Regions from separate parts of the Phreatobacter oligotrophus genome, predicted to be linked through region 3. Evidence: riboswitches for the same ligand, from Rfam matches in the RefSeq annotation. Region 3 holds a riboswitch; each other region holds the start of a gene.
The links. A riboswitch is a leader RNA that binds a small molecule or an ion and turns the genes downstream of it on or off. The one in region 3 is predicted to bind glycine.

Region 1 (6,638 bases), on a different contig from region 3:
GGTGCACCTCGACGGTGCGCGGGCTGATGCCGAGCGTCCGGCCCGCCTCCTTGTTGGAGGAACCGGCGGCGATCTGCTCCAGCACCTCGCGCTCGCGCGGCGTCAGCAGTTCCATACCGGGGAAGTAGGAGGCAAGCCGCGAGGGCTGCGCGGCCGGCTGCTCGCTCTGGGCGATGGCCTCCCGCACGCGGCTGACGAGACGGCCGGCGTCGAACGGCTTCTCGAAGAAGTCGAGCGCGCCATTGCGGATCGCATCGACGGCCATGGGGATGTCGGCCTGGCCGGAAATGGCGAAGACGGGCGCCGTGGAGGCGGAGGCCTTCAACTGGCGCAGCACGTCGAGGCCCGACGTGCCTGGCATGTTGACGTCGAGGATGACGCAGGCCGGCCGGCGGTGCCGCGCCGCGGTGACGAAGGACGGGCCGTCGGCGAAGCCGGTGACGCCGAAGCCCTCCATCGACAGGATGGTGCTCAGCGCGTCGCGCACGGCCGGATCGTCATCGACCACATAGACGTCATTGCGATGATGGGTGCTCACGGATTGGCCCTCCGTTCGTCAGGGTAAGGAACCGGTCCCGTCTGAAGCGGCAGGATCAGCGTGAAGGTTGCGCCGCGGCCGTCACCGCCGGGCTCGACATGGATATCGCCGCCATGCGCCTCGGCGATGGTGCGGGAAATGGCGAGGCCGAGGCCAAGGCCGGAGCGCTTGGACGTGGCGAAGGGCGTGAACAGGTCCGCGACCGCCTCCGGCGGCACGCCGGTGCCGTTGTCGGTAACGGCGATCATCGCCTTGCCGCCTGCGGCGCCGATGGTGACGGTGACATGCGCGCCCTCGCGGCCGCCGACCGCGTCCAGGGCGTTGCGCACGAGATTGACGACGATCTGCTGGATCTGGATGGCGTCGCCGACCACCGAGACGCCGGGCACCGCCTCCTCGATGCCGACGCCGCCGCAGGCGCGGCGGCCCATCAGCGTCAGCTCCACCGCCTCCTCGACCAGCGGCACCAGCGCGACCGGCACCTGCTCCGGCGGACGGTTGGCGATGAACTGGCGCATGGCGCGGACGATGCGGCCGGCCCGTTCCGCCTCGCGGCGCGCCTTGGCGACGACCTCGGTCGCCGCCCCATTCGGGTCGAGCAGCCTGTCGGCGGCCTGGAGGTAGAGGGTCGCCGCCGTCAGCGGCTGGTTGAGCTCATGGGCAAGGGCCGCGCCCATCTGGTCGAGCGCCGCGACGCGGGCGAGATGCGAGAGCTCCGCCTCGCGGCGGGCCAGCCGCTCCTGCGTGGCGCGGCGGGGCCTGAGGTCCCGCAGGATGGCGATGAACTGCGCGCCCTCGGCCGTGTCGGCGCGGGCCAGCGACAGTTCGATGGGCAGCACCGTGCCGTCACGGTGGCGGGCGGCGATCTCACGCGGCGCGCCGACCCAGGCCGCGAGCAGCGCGTCCTCCGGCTGGCGTGGCCCGGCCAGCAGGAGCCCGAACTTGTGTCCGGCGACGTCGGCAGTGCTGCGGCCGAACATGGCCTCGCAGGCCTTGTTGAAGACGAGGATCGTGCCGCCGGCATCCAGCACGACGATGCCTTCGCCGGCCATGTCGAGAACGCTCGACAGCCGGGCCTCGGAAACACTCGCCGGTGGGGGGACGACCTGCTGGATGGGGGATCCTCCGCGTGGCGCTGCGCAGGTTGGCCCCCTGCGTCAACTCGCCTCACCCCCCGGACCATGCTACGGAGTTTTGCGCATTGCAACGGGGAAGGGCGGCTTCCTTCCCCAAAATGCATCACAAAAGGGGGATGGCGGTGCGCAAACGCTCGGCCGCGATCTCGATCTGCTCCTGCGAGCGCAGGTAGCAGAGCCTCAAATGGCCTTCGCCGCCGGGCCCGAAGGCGCTCCCCGGGGCGAGCCCGACCTTGGCGATGTCGACTAGCTTCATCGCCGCAGCGTTCGAATCGGTGACGCCGTCGATGCCGAAGAACAGGTAGAAGGCGCCGTCCGGCCGCGAGAACCGGCAGCGGCCTGTGGCCTCGATCGCCTCGGAGACGATGTCGCGGGCCTTGCGCGCCTTGGCGACCTGATGGGCGAGGAAGCTTTCGCCGCGCTCCAGCGCGACGGCGCAGGCCCGCTGCACGAAGACCGGCGAGCCCGAGGTGGAATACTGGATGAGGTTCTCGACGACGTCGCCGAGGGACGGGTCGGCCTCCACCCAGCCGGTGCGCCACCCGGTCATCGCCCAGTTCTTCGAGAAGGTGTTGACCCAGATGATGCGGTCGCCGTCCTCGCGCACGTCGTGGAAGGAGGCAGCGCGGCGCGGCGACCCCTCGGTCCAGACGAAGCGGGTATAGATCTCGTCGGCGACGATCCACAGCCCGTGCCGGCGGGCGAGCGCGAGGATCGCGGCGAGCTCCTCCTTCGTCGCGGTCCAGCCGGTCGGGTTGGACGGCGTGTTGATGAACATCGCCTTGGTCTTCGGCGTGATCGCCGCCTCAAGCTTGTCGAGGTCGATCTGCCAGCCGCGATTGCCATGGTCGAGCGCGACGAAGACCGGCGTCGCGCCGCGCAGGCCCGCAGCCGCCGGGGCGTTCGGCCAGGTGGGGGAGGGGATGAGGATCTCGTCGCCCGGGCCCGCCACCATGGTCATGGCGATCTGGATCGCCTGCATGCCCGAGCCGCAGACGAAGAAGCGCTCCGGCGACAGCTCGCGGCCGTAGAGGTCGGAGGCATAGGTCGCGATGGCCTGGCGCAGCTCCGGGATGCCGCGCTGCCAGGTGTAGGTGGTCTCGCCCGCCGCGAGCGAGCGCGTCGCCGCCTCGTAGATGAAGGAGGGGGTGGGCGTGTCCCCCTCGCCGACCCAGAGCTGGATCACGTCGCCGGCCGCCCGCGCATATTTCGACAGCTCGACGATGCCGCTGGCGGGGGCGCCCGAGGCTTCCGGGCGCAGCGAGGCGAGGAGATCGGCGGTCATGCGGCTTATCCTGTGGGGCGGGGGCAATCGCGCCAGTCTAGCGGCGGCGTTCGGCCCTTCTCATGAAAAACGTGCGATTTGTCCATCAGCGAAGCCGATGAACGGCGTCGCAGCCTGCCGGTGGATGGCAGCATGAACGCCTTTGTTCCGCCCGACGGCTCTTGCTATAAGCGCCGATCCCGACGGCAATGCGAGGGTTTGGGCGTGCGTATCTGGAAGGCAACGGCCGTGCTGATGACGGCTCTGGCGCTCGGCGCCTGCGGCTCGACCGGCGGCAATCTCTTCGGCCAGCCGCAGCAGGCGGCGCAGCCCGCCCCGCAGACGCCGCCCGGCGTCGGCTCGCCCGTCCATACCGCCCTGTTCGGCCAGCCCGTCCCGCAGGGCCAGCAGAACCTCAACCCCGACGCCTGCCCGCGCATCGAGGTTCGCGACGGCTCGGCCGTCTGGCGCCAGGGGGGCGAGGGTCCGACCGAGCTGCGCTACCAGGGCACGATCACCGATCTTGCCCGCGAGTGCCGCATCGAGGGCCAGACCATGACCATCCGCGTCGGCATCGAGGGCCGCGTCCTGGTCGGCCCGAAGGGTGATGCCGGCCGCGTCACGCTGCCGATCCGCGTCGCGGTGACGCGCGGCCTGTCGACGCCAGTCTGGACCCGTCTCTATCAGGTGCCGATCGAGATCCCCTCGGGCTCGCCGAGCGTCTCCTTCACCCAGGTCGAGGACCAGGTGAGCTTCCCCCTGCCGGAGGCTGCGGAACTGGCCACCTACATCATCTTCGTCGGCTTCGACACCCAGGCCCAGCAGCCCGAGCGCCAGCGCCGCGGCCGCGCCCGCACCGCCCAGCGCTGACGCCTTTCGCGCCTGCCTTTCTTTGCGGCAGGCGTGCCCACAGGCTCGCCTTGACTTCGCCGCATGATCCGGCCATTGCGATGCCGTGCCATATGAACCCGGCGGGAGAGTCCGGGTGGTCTTTGAATTGATGGGATCCCCCGGCGCCGAAGGAGCAACGGCCCCGGAACCTCTCAGGCAAAAGGACCGCCGGGGGAATGGCATTCTGGAAAGCGGCCGGAGGTCCAATCCCGGCCCACCGACGGAGTAAGCCGATGGCGCCCGAGGGCGTCGGCCCTTGCGGGCCGCGGTGAATCTCTCAGGTCCTGCGACAGAGGGGCGCGAGCGGGCGACAAGCCCGTAATCGGAACGTGTTCGGCATGACCGGACGCGTCCGCGCGCCGGAGTGCAGGACCCATGGGCGAGCCCCAGGACGGCCCGTTGCTGACCACACCTCTCCATGCCCTGCATGGCGAGCTCGGAGCCAAGATGGTCCCCTTCGCCGGCTACGACATGCCGGTGCAGTATCCGACCGGCGTCCTTGCTGAGCACAACTGGACCCGCACCAGCGCCGGCCTGTTCGATGTCAGCCATATGGGCCAGTGCTTCCTCATCCCCGAGGACGGCCGCTACGAGACGGCCGCCGCCGCGCTCGAGGCCCTGGTGCCCGCCGATGTCATGGCGCTGAAGCTCGGCCAGCAGCGCTATTCCCAGTTCACCAATGCCGAGGGCGGCATCCTCGACGACCTGATGATCACGCGCCTTGGCCATCCCGGCCATGAGCACTGGCTCTATCTGGTGGTGAACGCCGCCTGCAAGGACGCCGACTACGCCCATATGCGGGCGCATCTCCCGGCCGGCGTGACCCTGAAGGTCGCCGACGATCTCGCGCTGATCGCAGTGCAGGGCCCCGAGGCCGTCGCGGCGGTGGCGACGCTCGCGCCCTCGCTCGCCGGCCTGAAGTTCATGACCTCGGTGGACTTAGCCATCGACGGTATCTGGGCCCATGTCTCCCGCACCGGCTATACCGGCGAGGACGGCGTCGAGATCTCAGTGAAGAGCGGCGATGCGGTGGCGCTGACCCGCAAGCTGCTCGCCGATCCGCGCGTCAAGCCGATCGGCCTCGGCGCCCGTGACTCGCTGCGCCTCGAGGCGGGCCTCTGCCTCTACGGCCATGACATCGACACCACAACCTCGCCCGTCGAGGCCGGCCTCACCTGGTCGATCCAGAAGCGCCGCCGCGCCGAGGGCGGCTTCCTCGGCGCCGCCCGCATCCAGAAGGAGCTGGCCGAGGGTGCGTCGCGCCTGCGTGTCGGCATCCTGCCCGATGGCCGCGCTCCGGCCCGCGAGGGAACGGTGGTGAAGTCCGCCGACGGCCAGCCCATCGGCACGGTCACCTCGGGCGGCTTCGGCCCGACCATCAACGGCCCGCTCGCCATGGGCTACGTCAACCGCCGCTTCGCCGAGCCGGGCACGCCCGTGCTCCTCGAGGTCCGCGGCAAGGACCTGCCGGGCAAGGTCGTGACCATGCCCTTCGCACGGCATCGCTATGTCCGCGGCTGAGCCGCCGAACCACTTCACCAGGGGATGACCATGGCCACGACCAAATACACCAAGGACCACGAATATATCCGCATCGACGGCGACGTCGGCACGGTGGGCATTTCCCACTACGCCCAGGAGCAGCTCGGCGACGTGGTCTTCGTGGAGCTCCCCTCCAGCGGCAAGGCCGTGAAGAAGGGCGACAGCGCCGCTGTGGTCGAAAGCGTCAAGGCCGCCTCCGACATCTACTCGCCGGTCTCCGGCCAGGTGGTCGAGGCCAACCCCGACCTCGAAGGCGCGCCCGCCACCGTCAACGACGACCCGGCCGGCAAGGGCTGGTTCTTCAAGGTGAAGATCGCCAATCCCGCCGAGCTCGACGAGCTCATGGACGAGGCCGCCTACAAGGCCTTCCTCGACACGCTGTGAGTGCCGGCGGGCCGCTCGCTGCGGCCCGCGCCTCCCCATCCGACTGCCCGGAGACCGCAATGCGCTACCTGCCGCTGACGCCCCAAGACCGCACCGACATGCTGGCCAAGATCGGCGTCGCCGCCGTCGACGACCTCTTCGCCAACGTGCCGAAATCGAAGCTGCTCAAAGGCCTCGTCGACCTGCCGAAGGCCAAGGGCGAGCTCGATGTCGAGCGCATCATGGGCGCCATGGCGGCGGAGAACATCACGGCCTCCGAGGTGCCCTTCTTCGTCGGCGCCGGCGCCTACAAGCACCATGTCCCGGCCTCGGTGGATCATCTGATCCAGCGCTCCGAGTTCCTGACGAGCTACACGCCCTACCAGCCGGAAATCGCCCAGGGCACTCTCCAGTACCTGTTCGAGTTCCAGACCCAGGTGGCGCTCCTCACCGGCATGGAGGTCGCCAACGCCTCCATGTATGACGGCTCGACGGGCGCGGCCGAGGCCGTGCTGATGGCGCATCGAGTCACCAAGCGGCGCAAGGCGATCCTCGCCGGCAACCTGCATCCGCACTACCGCGACACGATCGAGACGCTGTCCCGCATGGCCGGCGACGAACTCGTCTCGCTGGAGCCGAACCCGGCCGATGCCAGCGCCGACCTCAAGGCGGTGGCCGCCGCCATCGACGCCGAGACCTCCTGCATCGTCATCCAGACGCCGGATGTCTTCGGCAACCTCCACGACCTCACCGCCATCGCCAAGAAGGCGCAGGATGCCGGCGCTCTTCTGATCGCCGTCGTCACTGAGGTGGTCTCGCTCGGCGCCGTGACCCCGCCCGGTGCCATGGGCGCGGACATCGTCGTCGCCGAGGGCCAGTCCATCGGCGTCGGTCTCAATTTCGG
Region 2 (6,638 bases), on a different contig from region 3:
GGGACGCCGTGCCGACCATGAGGCAGAGGATGAGGCCGAAATAGTTGACGTACTCGACCCACAGCGCCGCGCCCGAGAGGGCCGGGTTGCCGAAGGACGGGTTGATGTAGCCAACCGCCGGGACGACCACGTCGCCGGCCGCCCGGAGCGCCGCTTCCTTGGCGGCGATCTGGGAGAGCACGTCGCCATAGGTGAGCTGCGGGATCGGGATGCCGTACTTCTGGGCCGACAGGATCACCACCGGGATGAGGTAGGCGATGATCAGCACGATGTACTGGGCCACCTGGGTCCAGGTCACCGCGCGCATGCCGCCGAGCATGGAGCAGACGAGAATGCCGACGAGGCCGACATAGACGGCCACGACATAGTCCATGTTCAGGAGGCGGGCGCCGATGAGGCCGGTGCCGACGATCTGCGCCACCACATAGGTGAAGGAGCAGCTCATCAGCACGATGATCGCGAGCGTCCGCGCCACCTTGCCGCCGTAGCGGAAGGAGAAGAAGTCCGGGATCGTGTAGGCGCCGAACTTGCGCAGGAACGGCGCGATCAGCGTCGCCACCAGCACGAAGCCGCCGGTCCAGCCGAGGATGAAGGCGAGGCCGTTATAGCCGAGCAGGTAGAGCGAGCCGGCCATGCCGATGAACGAGGCCGCCGACATCCAGTCGGCCGCGGTCGCCATGCCGTTGTAGAGCGCGGGGACCTTGCGGCCCGCCACGTAGTACTCCGAGACCTCCGCGGTGCGCGAGAGGATGCCGATGGCGGCATAGACGCCGATCGTCAGGGCGACGAAGGCGTAGCCGATCCAGGGCTTGGGCATGCCGACCTGTTCCAGGATCGCCAGCAGGACGACGCAGCCGAGGAAGGACAGGGTGTAGAGGGAATAGACGCGACCAAGGTTGGAGAGAAAGTCGCGACCGTCGGACTGAGCAACTGACATTGTTCGCCCCCCGCCTCAGTCTTCCGACACGCCGAACTCCTGATCGATCTTTTCCTGCTTGTTGCAGAACCAGAAGATCAGGATGACGAAGACGACGAGAGAGCCCTGCGCGGCCATGTAGTAGCCGAGCGGGAACTTCAGGATCGGGATGGAAATGCCGTTCAGTGCCGGTGCGAAAAAGTGCACGAAGAACGAAAAGAAGGCCCAGATGCCCACTGCCGTGAACGTCAGTTTCTGGGTGGCCTTCCAATAGCCCACGTCATCGGGCTTCTGCGCTGGATCGTCGGGCGCTTGCGCCATGCTTTACCCTCCTTGTGCCCCTGGGGCATTGCGACCGCCGGACGACGGCCTCATGCGATGCACCTCCCGAGCGCCCGCCTGCGTGCTCTCCGGCACACTTGTCGACGCAGCACCGCGCCCGGTGTCAAGTTGAACTGACACTCAGGCGTGACTTCTGAAGTTCTTCCGCTCGTCGTTGCTGCTTTGCACAAAAGGCGAAAGCAACGCGACGGGCGCTCGACGAAAAAACGGTAAACACCACCCTACCGCCGACAATGCGACGAAAGTCGAATATGGCTGCGGCGAATGGCAGCGCCCCATCGCAAATCGCGGCTTTTGACACCGCACGATCAGGCGTCAAAACGCCGCAGACTGCGTCATTTTGCCCGTTTTCGGCGGGTTCGCGTGACCTTCGGTGGCCGCGGCGGAGCCGGCTGATATAGTCAGCCGCACAGGGGGAACATGCCATGGGACTGCTCGATGCCATCCTTGGCCGCCAGAAGAAAATCGCGTCGTGGTCAGGCCTCGAAGACTTCATCGACGCCCGCGCAGCCTTTCTCGTCAATCGATCGATGTATGAATACAGCCGCGCCCGGGCCGGAATCCTTGCGGAGAAGCTGTTTCGCGAACAGTCCTTCAAGGATGCCATCGAGGAGGGCCGGTGGCGGGCCTTTCCCCTGAGCGTCTCGAACGTGCTGGAGTTGGTCGACGGCCATCTGCGCAGCGCGGCGGCCGGCCGGGAGCCGGCGCTGCTCGACGCGCTGATTGCCGCGGGGCGGAACGTGCTCGGCCGTTATCCCTGCCCGGCCGGCGTCGATCCGGAATGGTGGGGCCAGCGGGCCGACGGAGTGGAGACCAGCCTGCGCCGCGCGGCGCTGGCCGAGCCGAAGGCGCCACAGGACATCTGCAAGGCGACCTTCGACGAGATCTTCGCGCTCGTCCCCATTCATCCCGACCTGATGAAACTCGACCGCGAGGTCGTCCTCAACCACATGCGAGGCATGATGGTGAACATGGCCGGCGAGGCCGAGGCTCTCCTCGATCGCCGCGCCCTCGCCGGCGCGCTGGCCACCGGTCCGGCGCCGCACTGAGGGAGGCGTGTTTCCGGCGGCCGATGCGACAAAGTGCGCGGATCGGTTTCATACTTTCTGTTGAGACCAGGAGCGACATCCGCATCATGGGCCTGCCGAAGCAGCCAGCTCCCACTAGGTGGCTGCCGGCTCCCAACTTTCGGGCCCGCGGAGACCATCCGCGGGCCTTTTCTCGTCCCGCTCGAACTTCGGCCGGCCGGCCCCGTCGGATGATGAGCTCGCCCTCGCGAGACGCATCGGAAACGCAGAATCGCCGCGGTAGCGCGGTCGCGAAACGCTGACCGGCCAGAAGACATGCCGATGGGCCGGCTCATCCGGTCCACCGCGATGGTCTCAAACGCTGCAAACGGGCGCATGATGAAGACAGTTTTTGCCTGCAAGGTCATCGCCGCGGCCTGCCTTGTCGCTGCGACGGGCATCATGGCGGCGGCCGCCGCCGAACGCTTGCCACGGTCGTTCCACGGCACATGGGCTTCGGATCTCGCCCAGTGCGCGGAAACGGGCGAACTCACCCCGACGCGCATCGATGGCCGGTCCATCCTCCAGTACGAAAGCGGCTGGAGCATCCGGACCTGGACGCGGCGCGGCAACGTCTGGGTCGGTCGCGGACGCGCATTCGACGATCAGGACAGCACGCCGGCCACCGTCCGGTTGCGCCTGCGCGCCGACGGCACGCTCAACTTCGATTCCACAGGATCGGGCCCCATGCCGGACGAGGCGGGGTGGGTGCGATGCCCGGCGGAGACCGGCTCGTCCAGCGCGACGCGGTAGCATGCCGGCGCGTCCCGGTGAGCCGCTAGCGGTCAGGACGCTGCCAGCCCGAAGGCTCGCCACGAAGGGCCCGCCGCGACCATGCGGCTGGCCCCCCGTGAACAGGCGCGCGATCAGGCGTTGGGCCGTGCCGTCGCCAGCGCGCTGACGGCCTCGGCCGTAGCGGCCGACAAGGTCCACCCCAGATGCCCGTGGCCCGTGTTATAGAGCACGCGCGGGTTCCGGCCCCGCGTCACCCGCGGCATCATGTCGGGCATCATCGGGCGGAGACCCGCCCACGGCACCGCCTGCCGCGTGCTCATGCCGGGGAAGTGGCGCCGGCACCAGGCGACCAGCGGGGCGATGCGTTCGGCCCGGATGTCGCGGTTATAGCCGTTGAACTCGGCGGTGCCCGCGACGCGGAACCGGGTGCGGCCGAGCCGGCTGGTGACGATCTTGGCCTTGTCGTCGAGCAGGCTGACCCAGGGCGCCGCCTCCTGGTCGGCGGCCTCCGGCAGATGGACCGTGATGGAATAGCCCTTGACCGGATAGACATTGATGCGGTCGCCGAAGCCGCGGGCGACCTCCCGGCTCAGCACGCCGGCGCAGACCACGACCTTGTCAAAACGCAGGGTCTCGGCGGCCGCCGGGGCGCCGTCCGCCACCGGCTCGGTGGAGCGGACGGTGAGGCTGACATGATCCTCCAGGGCCTCGGTCGCCAGGACCTCGGTGGAGAAGCGCATCGCGACGCCGCGCCGCTCGCAGGCCTCGGCGAGGCCGATGGTGAACTTGTGGATGTCGCCGGTGAAGTCGGAGGGCGTGTAGAAGCCGCCATGGAACTGGCCCCGCAGCGCCGGCTCGATGGACCGGATCTCCGCCGGCGTCACCGCATGGCGCGCAAGGCCCCCGCGGGCGAGGAGCGCCGTGACCCGCGCCGCCGCGTCGAAGTCGGCCTTCGACTGGTAGAAATGCAGGATGCCGCGATCCTCGCAGTCGAAATCGATGCCCTCCTCGGCGGCCATCTGCCGGAGGTGGGCGCGGGCCTCGATGGCGAGCCGCGCCGTGGTGATGGTGTTGTCCTCATGCGCCGGGATGGCGGCGAGGAATTCGCCCATCCAGCTGATCTTGTGCCAGGAGGGCTTGGGGTTCACCAGCAGCGGCGCGCCCGGCGACATCATCCATTTCAGGCCCTTGAGCACCGTGCCCCAGCTGTTCCACACTTCCGCATTGGAGGCGGAGAGCTGGCCGCCATTGGCGAAGGAGGTCTCCATCGCGGCATAGGGGTGGCGGTCGAAGAGGGTGACGCGGCAGCCGCGGCGGGCGAGGCTATAGGCGGTGGTCACGCCGGTGATGCCGCCGCCGATGACGGCGACGTTGATCGTGTCTGAGGTGGGCATAGCGGGTCTCCTTCCGCGCACGGCGGATCGAAGCCCCCTCTGTCATTGGCCTGAGAGCATCCCGCGGGGCCGGTCATCGGACCTGCGGTTACACCATCGGCGGGAGCTGCTGCTCCACTTTTCAGAGTCACGTTTCGGCGCGGTCTGTTTGCCTGAGAGTTTCCGGGGCGGTTGCTCCTTCGGCGCCGCGGCAGGTGAAACCCCCGCGAACTCTTCCGCGGTCATGAGGGTAGAGCCTTCCCGGCATTCGTCAAGATCGGGAGACGCGGGACGGCACGCCACCGGGGCGCCAGGCTCCGGCGGCTCTGTTGCGCGGCCCCTGCCCGGCCGCATCGGCTGCCTCTCTTCTTCGACGGGGCCTGAAACCGGTGGTGAAGCATGGCCGGCCTCGCCGCGCGCGGCCGCCGCGATCAGCTGCAATTCGAGACCTGGTTGGCACAGATGCCGCGCCACCATCCCCGCTCTCCGCCGATCTCGACCAGCCCCCAGTTTCCCGAGCAGGCGTGGAGGCGTTCGACGACGTCGCCGGGACCGATGGGCGTTGGCTCACGCGCCACCGGCCGAATCGCGGAAAACTCGCTGGGCGCCTGCCGCAGTTCGCCGCGAGCCAGTCCGGTATTGGCAAGCGCCGCGCCGATGAGGCTCGCCGGGACCCATCCCTGGCCGCGCGGCGCCTGGGGCAGCGTGCGGGGATAGCGCTCGCCATAGGCCACTCCCGGTGCGGTGATGTCCCGCACCAGAAACCACCCCGGCCGGGAGCCGATCACCCTGAACTGGGAGCGGTAGGTCTGGCCTCGATCACCAAGGCGGTCGGGCGCCTTCCACGGCGGGGGTATCCGGCCGATCGCCCGTGCCTGCGCATTGGGAGCCGCGCGCAGGGTCATCCCGGCGGGATCGGGGTCCATCGACCAGGCGGTGATGTCGCAAGTCTCGGTGCCGCGCGGCAGCCGCCTGCGGTCGGAACGCATCCCCTCTGACTGACCAACAAAACGCTCCCACCACTCGTCGTCCTGGACTGAATTGCCCTCGACCACGCGCGTGTTCACGGCGATGAGCCTGGTCTCGCTCACCACCAGATCGACTTCGATCGCCTGGCCCTCGTCATCCGCGCGTCCCGGACGCGATGGATCGTCGGCGTCTGCGCGGAAAAGAGCGACATAGCCCTTGATGTTGTGGTCGAGACTGTCGGGCTTGAGGGTCCTGACCGGCCCGGCTCGCCAGCCGGGGGGCGTGGCCGCGATCGCAGCGTCAAGCCAGGCATGGCTATCGACCAGTCTCACCTCGTTATTCCTGACGAGATAGGCCGTCCGGATCTGCCAGCCGACGAGCACCAGCGCACCGCCGTCCGGCGTCGTCGCCAGCTGGGTGAAGAAGTTCGGCTTGTCCCTCGATATGTCATAGGGCTCGAGGAAGCGGCCGATCACGCGCTCCTGCGCGCCCGTCCCCTTCGAGAGGATGATCAACCGCACGGGCTGCTCGATGCCGGCGCCGCCGCCCTCGCCGGTTTCGAAAAGCCTGCCGACAACGACCTTCAGACGCTCGGCGCCCACGGGATATTCGGAGAGGTCGTATTGCTCGCAGCGTAATGCGCCGCCGGGACGACCGCGGGCTGATGGATCCTGGCTGCGCAGGAAGACAGGGTCGCTGCGCCAGTCCGTGTCGCCGAGGCTGCAGGACGGTATCGGCGTTGGCTGCTGGGCAAGGCTTGGCGCAACGCCTCCCAGCATCGCGGCAAAAGTCGCGATCAGTTGAAAGGTGCGCATGGCATCGGACATGGAGCTTCTCCCGGAGCGGCTTATCCCCGCGGGATGCTGAAGGCTCATGCCGTCACGGAAAGCCCGTGTTTCAGATCGGCGATCTTGCGGCCGACGTCCCACGTTCTCGGCTGGACCCGTTTGCGGGGATGACCCGCGGGGGCTGACTGGATGGGGCCGCAAGAACGTTGAGCGCATTGCCGGTGCGTTGCTGTGGGGCGAACGGCGCTTTTCCTCGTTTCGGCGACGTTACTTTCGCGGTATGGAAAAAGGACGCGCGGCAAGCCGGCGCCCTTCGCCGCCCGGCAGGAACGCGCCAGGGGACGACCAGCATGCCTGTTGCCGCTCCGCCACTGACCCTCGCTCGCCTGGCCATCGCCTTCGCCGCTGGCGCTCTGGCGGTCCTCTTGTTCCATCAGGTCGCCGTCCT
Region 3 (6,638 bases):
AGGGATTCTGACGCGGAAAACTCCAATCTCAAACGGTCCAGTTTTGTGGGATCAGATCATATCGAGGCAATTTTTTCACATTAAACAATTGATATCATTTTGAAAAACGGTTGGTGCGCCATGCGGTCGGGCGCGAACCGTTCTGGTGGGCATTTTCCCTGCAAACAGGGAAAAGAACAGGGAAACAGTGAAATGCCCGCCTCAAGCATTTTTTGGGAGCCGAAAACACCAAGGCTATTGAGGGAGATGCAGATGTTTTCCCTGTGCCGCGAAACAGGGAATTTTGGTGTCGCAAGCAGGGAAACGCGGGGCGCTGCGGTTCGCTTTCCGGGAAACGACTACCCCGCGAACCGACCATGGCGCCGATGTTTCTCGGGGACTGTTCGAAGGACGGACTGGCGGCGCATAAGTTGTCGAAATCGCCAAATGGTGATCCGTCAAGATGCAGCCGAGCGGATCGGGTCCGATCTTCGCCGACAGTGACCGGCGCTCCACGAACCCCGGCATACGGCTCGCGCGCGAGGTTTGGCTTTGGGCGATGACACAGCGCATCGCCACGACAAGTCTCTATGGTTCGATACGCGGCAAGGACGCCCGCCTCACGCCGATTGGATCGCGCTCTCGACCGGCATGTTGTCGATCAGCCGCGTGGTGCCCATCCGGGCCGCGACCAGGAGTCGGATCCGCTCGTTGCTGATCCGACCCAGCGGCAGCAACGTGTCGGCGTTCCGAGCCTCGATGTACTCGACGTCGAAGCCCGCCCGCTGGAGTTCCGCTGCACCCTCCGCCGTGGCCGCCCCATGCTCCGCGCCCGCCCGGATGCGCTCGGCCGCCGTCGCCATGACGCTCGGCAGTACCGCCGCCCGCCGGCGGTCCTCCAGCGATAGGAAGCGATTGCGCGAGGACATCGCGAGACCGTCGGCTTCGCGCACGGTCGGGCATCCGATCACCTCGGTCGCGATGTCGAGGTCAGCCGCCATACGCTGGACCACCTTGAGCTGCTGGTAATCCTTCTCGCCGAACAGGGCGATTTCGGCCTCCGCCGCAATGAAAAGCTTCGCGACCACGGTGGCGACGCCGGCGAAATGGGTGGGCCGGAAGCGGTCCTCAAGGCCGACATTGGCGGGGCCCGCCAGCGACACCGCGGTGGCGAAACCAGCCGGATACATGTCGGAAGCCTCCGGCGCGTAGACCAACGCCTCGCCGACGCTTGCAATCGCCGCGAGATCGGCGGCGAAGGTGCGCGGATAGGCGGCGAGGTCTTCTCCCGGCGCGAACTGCGTGGGATTCACGAAAATCGAGACGATGGCGCGGTCGGCCTCGGTGCGCGCCCGCCGAAGAAGCGATAGATGCCCCTCGTGCAGCGCGCCCATGGTCGGCACGAGTGCCACGCGTTCGCCCGCCGTGCGCCAGGCGCGCGACCAAGCCCTGAGTTCGCCGGGCTTCCGGACGATGTCGTGACCTGCGAACTCGGGCGAAGTCTTCATGTGGATCGCCTTCCTCGCCTCACGCGTTGACGCGGGCCGTGGCGAGCGCGCCGACCGCGTCGGCGGTCGCGGCCGACAACGTCCAGCCGAGATGGCCGTGGCCGGTGTTGTAAAACACACGCGGATGCCGACCACGGGCGACGCGCGGCAGCATGTCCGGCATCATGGGTCTGAGGCCAGTCCACGGCACGGACTGGCGGGTGCTCATGCCCGGGAAATGGGCCCGGCACCAGCGGATCAGCGGGTCGATGCGTTCGGCCCGTATGTCGCGGTTGTAGCCGTTGTACTCGGCGGTGCCGGCGACACGGAAGCGGTTGGGGCCGAGACGGCTCGTCACGATCTTCGCGGCGTCATCGAGCAGGCTGACCCATGGCGCGGCTTCCTGGTCCGCCTTTTCAGGCAATTGCACGGTGATGGAATAGCCCTTCACCGGGTAGATGTTCACCCGGTCGCCGAGCATCCGCGCGAGGTTGCGCGACGTCACGCCGCCGCAGACCACGACACGGTCGAAGACATGCACCTCGGTCGGCGGTTCGGTCTTTTCGAGATGCGGCTCTGTCGACTGGCTGATCACGGTCACGCCGTGGTCGCTCGCCTTGGTGGACAGCACCTCGTCGGACAAGCGCATTGTCACGCCGAGACGTTGGCAGGCCTTTGCGAGGCCGTTGGTGAACTTGTGGATGTCGCCGGTGAAGTCGCTCTCGGTGTAGAAGCCGCCATGGTAGGTCCCACGCAGCGCGGGCTCGATCGACTTGATCTCGGACGGCGTCACGGCGCGGCGCTCAAGGCCGCCCTTGGCGAGGAGCGCGCTGACGCGCGTCGCCGCCTCGAAGTCCTTCTTGTTCTCGTAGAAATGCAGGATGCCGCGCTTCTCGCAGTCGAAGGCGATGCCTTCGTCGGCCGCCATCCGCATGAGATGGGCGCGGGCCTCGATAGCAAGCCGCACGGTTGTAACCGTGTTCTCTTCGTATTTGGGGATCGAGCCGATGAACTCGAGCATCCACGAGATCTTGTGCCAGGAGGGGCGCGGGTTGAAGAGCAACGGCGCGCCCGGCGTCGTCATCCACTTGAGACCCTTCCACACAGTGGCCCAACTGTTCCACACCTCGGCGTTGGAGGCGGAGAGCTGACCGCCATTGGCGAAGGACGTCTCCATCGCCGTGTAGGGATGGCGGTCGAACAGTGTGACGCGAGCCCCGCGCTTGACCAGATTGTAGGCGGTTGTCACGCCAGTGATGCCGCCACCGATGACGGCGACGTTCAGGTTCTCGGGAGTAGACATGCGGCTTCTCCTTCCGCGCGACGCACGGATCAGAAGCCCCCTCTGTCATTGGCCTGAGAGCATCGCGTTCGGCCGCTCATCGGCCAGATCCGCTTACACCATCGGCGGGAGCCTGCGGGCTCCGCTTTTCAGAGTCGATCAAAAAGGCGCGGTCTTGGTGCCTGAGAGTTTCCGGGGCGGTTGCTCCTTCGGCGTCGCGGCGGCCCGAAAGCCCGCGAACTCTTCCGCGTGAAAGACCATACCCGAGAAGCATTGTCTGTCAAGTTAGTTTCATTTTCCAACAAAATCACGAGTTCGGTTGAACGGCTTGGCGCCGGCGCGCGCCCTGGGATAGCGGTTCGCGACCTCGCCGGCATACCCACCCTCGATCCAGACTTTGAGCCGTTCGACGGCGCTCAGAAAGGCCTCGCGTTCCGCCATGCTCAGGGGTGCCAGCATCAGTGTCTCGAACTCGGCGGTCAGCGGATCCGCCCGCTCGCACAAAGCCACGCCGTCAGGCGTAATCGTTAGGCCGAAAGCCCGCGCATCGCTCGGAATAGCGCTTCTTTCGATGAAACCGGCCTTGATGAGCTTCGAAACGGTCCTGGACGTCAGCGTCCTCTCGAATTTGGTCCGCTCTGCGAGGACGGTGAAGGTGATGCCCGGATTGGCGCGCACCAGGCGCAGCACGCGCAATTCGCGGACGCTCAACCCGATGCGGATTTCGAAGATGCGGTTGGCGCTGCCGATGCCGTCCTCGACGATCGAGGAGAGGAGATAGGTCAGTGATCGTTCGAGCATGGGTTGGTCCCTGGAGTTCCGCGCGGTGCCACGGCGACGGCATTGGAGAGCAATTATACAAGTTAGGTATCATTTATTGCGAATTTCAATTATTGCGTATTGCAACAAACTGCCCATGATCACCGCCGATCGCGCAACGAGACAACAAGCGCGACGAGGGAGGCGGCCATGGTTGTCGTCAAGAGTCCGAAGGAGTTCTACGCCGGGGCGATCTATTTGGCTTTCGGTGTCGCGGGGCTCTGGTTCGGATGGAACTACCCGATGGGAACCGCGGGCCGGATGGGTGCGGGCTATTTCCCCAAGGTTCTGTCGGCAGCGCTCATCCTTCTCGGCCTGGTCGCACTTGTGCGCGGTATCCGGATCAATGGTGCGCCGCTCGATCCCATTCGGCTGAAGCCGTTCCTGCTGATAGCCGCGGCCTGTTCGCTCTTCGGTCTGATGATCGAGCCGATCGGCATGATCGGCGGTCTTTTCGTGCTGATCCTCCTGTCGGCGATGGCGAGCCGCGAGTTCCGCTGGAGCCCCGTCGCGCTTCTCGGCGCGGCCGGCCTGGTCGCCGCCTGTGCGCTCGTCTTCGTCTGGGGTCTTTCCGTGCAGATGCCGCTTGTCGGCTCGTGGTTCACCGGGGGCTGAGGAGCGGATCATGGACATTTTCGCCGACCTGCTCATGGGTCTTTCGGTTGCGGCAACCCCGACGAACCTCGTCTGGTGCCTGATCGGTGTGTTTCTCGGGACCGCCATCGGCGTCCTGCCGGGCCTTGGCCCGTCGGCGACCATCGCCATGCTCCTGCCGGCTACCTTCGGCCTGGAGCCCGTCTCGGCGCTCATCATGATGGCCGGCATCTTTTACGGCGCGCAGTATGGCGGCTCGACGACTGCGATCCTGATCAACCTGCCGGGCGAGGCGACCTCGGTCGTGACCGCCATCGACGGCTACAAGATGGCCCGCAAAGGTGCCGCCGGCCGCGCGCTTGCGGTCGCCGCGCTCTCCTCGTTCTTCGCCGGCACGGTGTGCACCTTCCTCATCGCCTTCTTCGCACCGCCACTGACCGAACTCGCCTTCAGGTTCGGTCCGGCTGAGTATTTCGCGCTGATGGTGCTCGGGCTCGCCGCCTCCATCGTGCTGGCGAGCGGGCATATCCTGCATGCGATCGCCATGATCGCCCTCGGGCTGCTGCTCGGCCTCGTCGGCACGGACGTGAACTCAGGGCTTCAACGCTACGCCTTTGGCTTTCCTGAACTGGCGGATGGCCTCAACTTCGTCATCGTCGCTATGGGAGTGTTCGGGATTGGCGAGATCATCGCCAATCTGGAGGACGAGGCCCGCCGCGATCTCGGCTTCGCCAAGGTGAAGGGGCTGATGCCGACCCGCGAGGACTGGTCGCGCATGGTCGCGCCGACCCTTCGCGGCACCACTCTGGGAGCCGCGCTCGGCGTACTACCGGGAGGCGGAGCGGCGCTCGCGTCCTTCGGCGCCTATGCGCTGGAGAAGCGCGTGTCCAAGCACCGGGAGGAACTCGGAAACGGCGCGATCGAGGGCATCGCCGCGCCGGAGGCCGCCAACAATGCCGGCGCCCAGATGTCCTTTATTCCCATGCTGACCCTCGGCTTTCCGGCCAACACGGTGATGGCGCTGATGATCGGCGCGATGATCATGCATGGCATCCAGCCCGGCCCCGGCGTGATGACCGAACAACCGCGCCTCTTCTGGGGCCTGATCGCCTCGATGTGGATCGGCAACCTGATGCTGCTGGTACTCAACCTGCCGCTGATCGGGCTCTGGGTGCGCATGATCATGGTGCCATACCACTACCTGTTCCCGATGATCATCGTGTTCTGCGCGATCGGTGTGTTCTCGCTGTCGAACAACGCTTTCGACCTCCAGATCATGACCGCCTTCGGCGTGCTCGGGTATCTGTTCAAGAAGCTCGACTGCGAGCCGGCGCCCATGCTGCTCGGCTTCATTCTCGGCCCGCTGATGGAGGAGTTCCTGCGCCGCACGCTGCTGCTTTCGCAGGGCGACCCCTCCGTACTCCTAACGCGTCCGATCAGCGCGGTCCTGCTCATCGCCGCTGCCGCGATCCTGCTCAGCGTCCTTTTGCCTGCCTTCAAGCGCACCCGGTCACGCGCTTTCGCCCAGTGACCCTATCCATCAACGAACGACTTCAGGAGGACATCATGACCGAACTTTCCCGCCGCGAGGCGCTCGCCGCCGTCGCCGGCCTTACCGCACTCGGCTTCGGCACCGCGCCGGCAAACGCGCAGCTCGGGCCAGGCCGGACCCTGACCCTCATGGTTCCCTATCCAGCGGGCGGCCTGTCCGACGCCATCGCGCGCAACCTCCAGCCGGCGTTCCAGCGCGTGCTCGGTCAGACCGTGCTGGTCGAGAACCTCGGTGGCGCCAGCGGCGGCCTCGCCGCGCAGAAGCTGCTGCAGACGCGCGCCGATGGGCGGATGATCTTCCAGGGGTCGCCCAACGAGTTGATCCTGTCCCCGCTTGTCAACCCCGACATCAAGTTCCGCCCCGACCAGTTCCGCCACGTGACCCAGATCACGCGCAACCCGCTGATCCTACTTGTTCGGCCAGATCATCCGGCTAGCAATATCGACGAACTGGTCGCGCATGCGAAGGCCCAGGGTCGTCCCACGCCTTATGGGAGCGTCGGCGTCGGCTCGCTCTACCATGTTCTGTCGGAAGAAATGGCCAAGCAGACCGGCATCCGCGTCACCCATGTCGCCTACCGTGGCGCCGCGCCGGTGCTTCAGGATCTCGCCAGCGGCCAGATCGATTTCGCGATCCTGCCCTTCGCGACCTCCTACAAGCCGCTTCAGGACCAGAAGAAGCTGAAAATGCTCGGCTGGGTGTCGAAGTCGCGTGTCGACTTCCTTCCCGATCTCGTCGCCTTCGGTGAAAGCAAGGTGCTGCCGAATTTCGATCACTCAATCTGGGCCGGCATTTTCGTCCGCAGCGAGACGCCTGAGGACATCGTCCAGCGGCTGAACGAGGCGGTGGGCGAGGTGATGCGTACGCCGGAAGTTCGCACCGCGATCAGCAACACCGGCTCGATCGTGGTCGACGCCACCTCGCT

Region 1: linked by a shared signal. The riboswitch ahead of gcvT (glycine cleavage system aminomethyltransferase GcvT) and the one ahead of C8P69_RS19795 (D-amino acid dehydrogenase) in region 3 are both predicted to bind glycine.
Region 2: linked by a shared signal. The riboswitch ahead of C8P69_RS08770 (D-amino acid dehydrogenase) and the one ahead of C8P69_RS19795 (D-amino acid dehydrogenase) in region 3 are both predicted to bind glycine.

Annotation. Positions count from the first base shown of each region.
Region 1 is NZ_PZZL01000001.1:88,419-95,056, forward strand. It holds gene C8P69_RS00435 (response regulator transcription factor) at 1-538, opposite strand, end outside; gene C8P69_RS00440 (PAS domain-containing sensor histidine kinase) at 535-1,653, opposite strand; gene C8P69_RS00445 (pyridoxal phosphate-dependent aminotransferase) at 1,778-2,959, opposite strand; gene C8P69_RS00450 (hypothetical protein) at 3,164-3,808, shown strand; glycine riboswitch at 3,901-4,007, shown strand; gene gcvT (glycine cleavage system aminomethyltransferase GcvT) at 4,205-5,350, shown strand; gene gcvH (glycine cleavage system protein GcvH) at 5,381-5,755, shown strand; gene gcvPA (aminomethyl-transferring glycine dehydrogenase subunit GcvPA) at 5,815-6,638, shown strand, end outside.
Region 2 is NZ_PZZL01000003.1:338,686-345,323, forward strand. It holds gene C8P69_RS08750 (sodium:solute symporter family protein) at 1-937, opposite strand, end outside; gene C8P69_RS08755 (DUF4212 domain-containing protein) at 953-1,237, opposite strand; gene C8P69_RS08760 (hypothetical protein) at 1,684-2,307, shown strand; gene C8P69_RS08765 (hypothetical protein) at 2,608-3,078, shown strand; gene C8P69_RS08770 (D-amino acid dehydrogenase) at 3,192-4,454, opposite strand; glycine riboswitch at 4,492-4,581, opposite strand; glycine riboswitch at 4,585-4,682, opposite strand; gene C8P69_RS08775 (SH3 domain-containing protein) at 4,865-6,229, opposite strand; gene C8P69_RS08780 (hypothetical protein) at 6,541-6,638, shown strand, end outside.
Region 3 is NZ_PZZL01000010.1:164,516-171,153, reverse strand. It holds gene panC (pantoate--beta-alanine ligase) at 600-1,487, opposite strand; gene C8P69_RS19795 (D-amino acid dehydrogenase) at 1,507-2,769, opposite strand; glycine riboswitch at 2,909-3,006, opposite strand; gene C8P69_RS19790 (MarR family winged helix-turn-helix transcriptional regulator) at 3,040-3,549, opposite strand; gene C8P69_RS19785 (tripartite tricarboxylate transporter TctB family protein) at 3,718-4,182, shown strand; gene C8P69_RS19780 (tripartite tricarboxylate transporter permease) at 4,193-5,692, shown strand; gene C8P69_RS19775 (Bug family tripartite tricarboxylate transporter substrate binding protein) at 5,728-6,638, shown strand, end outside.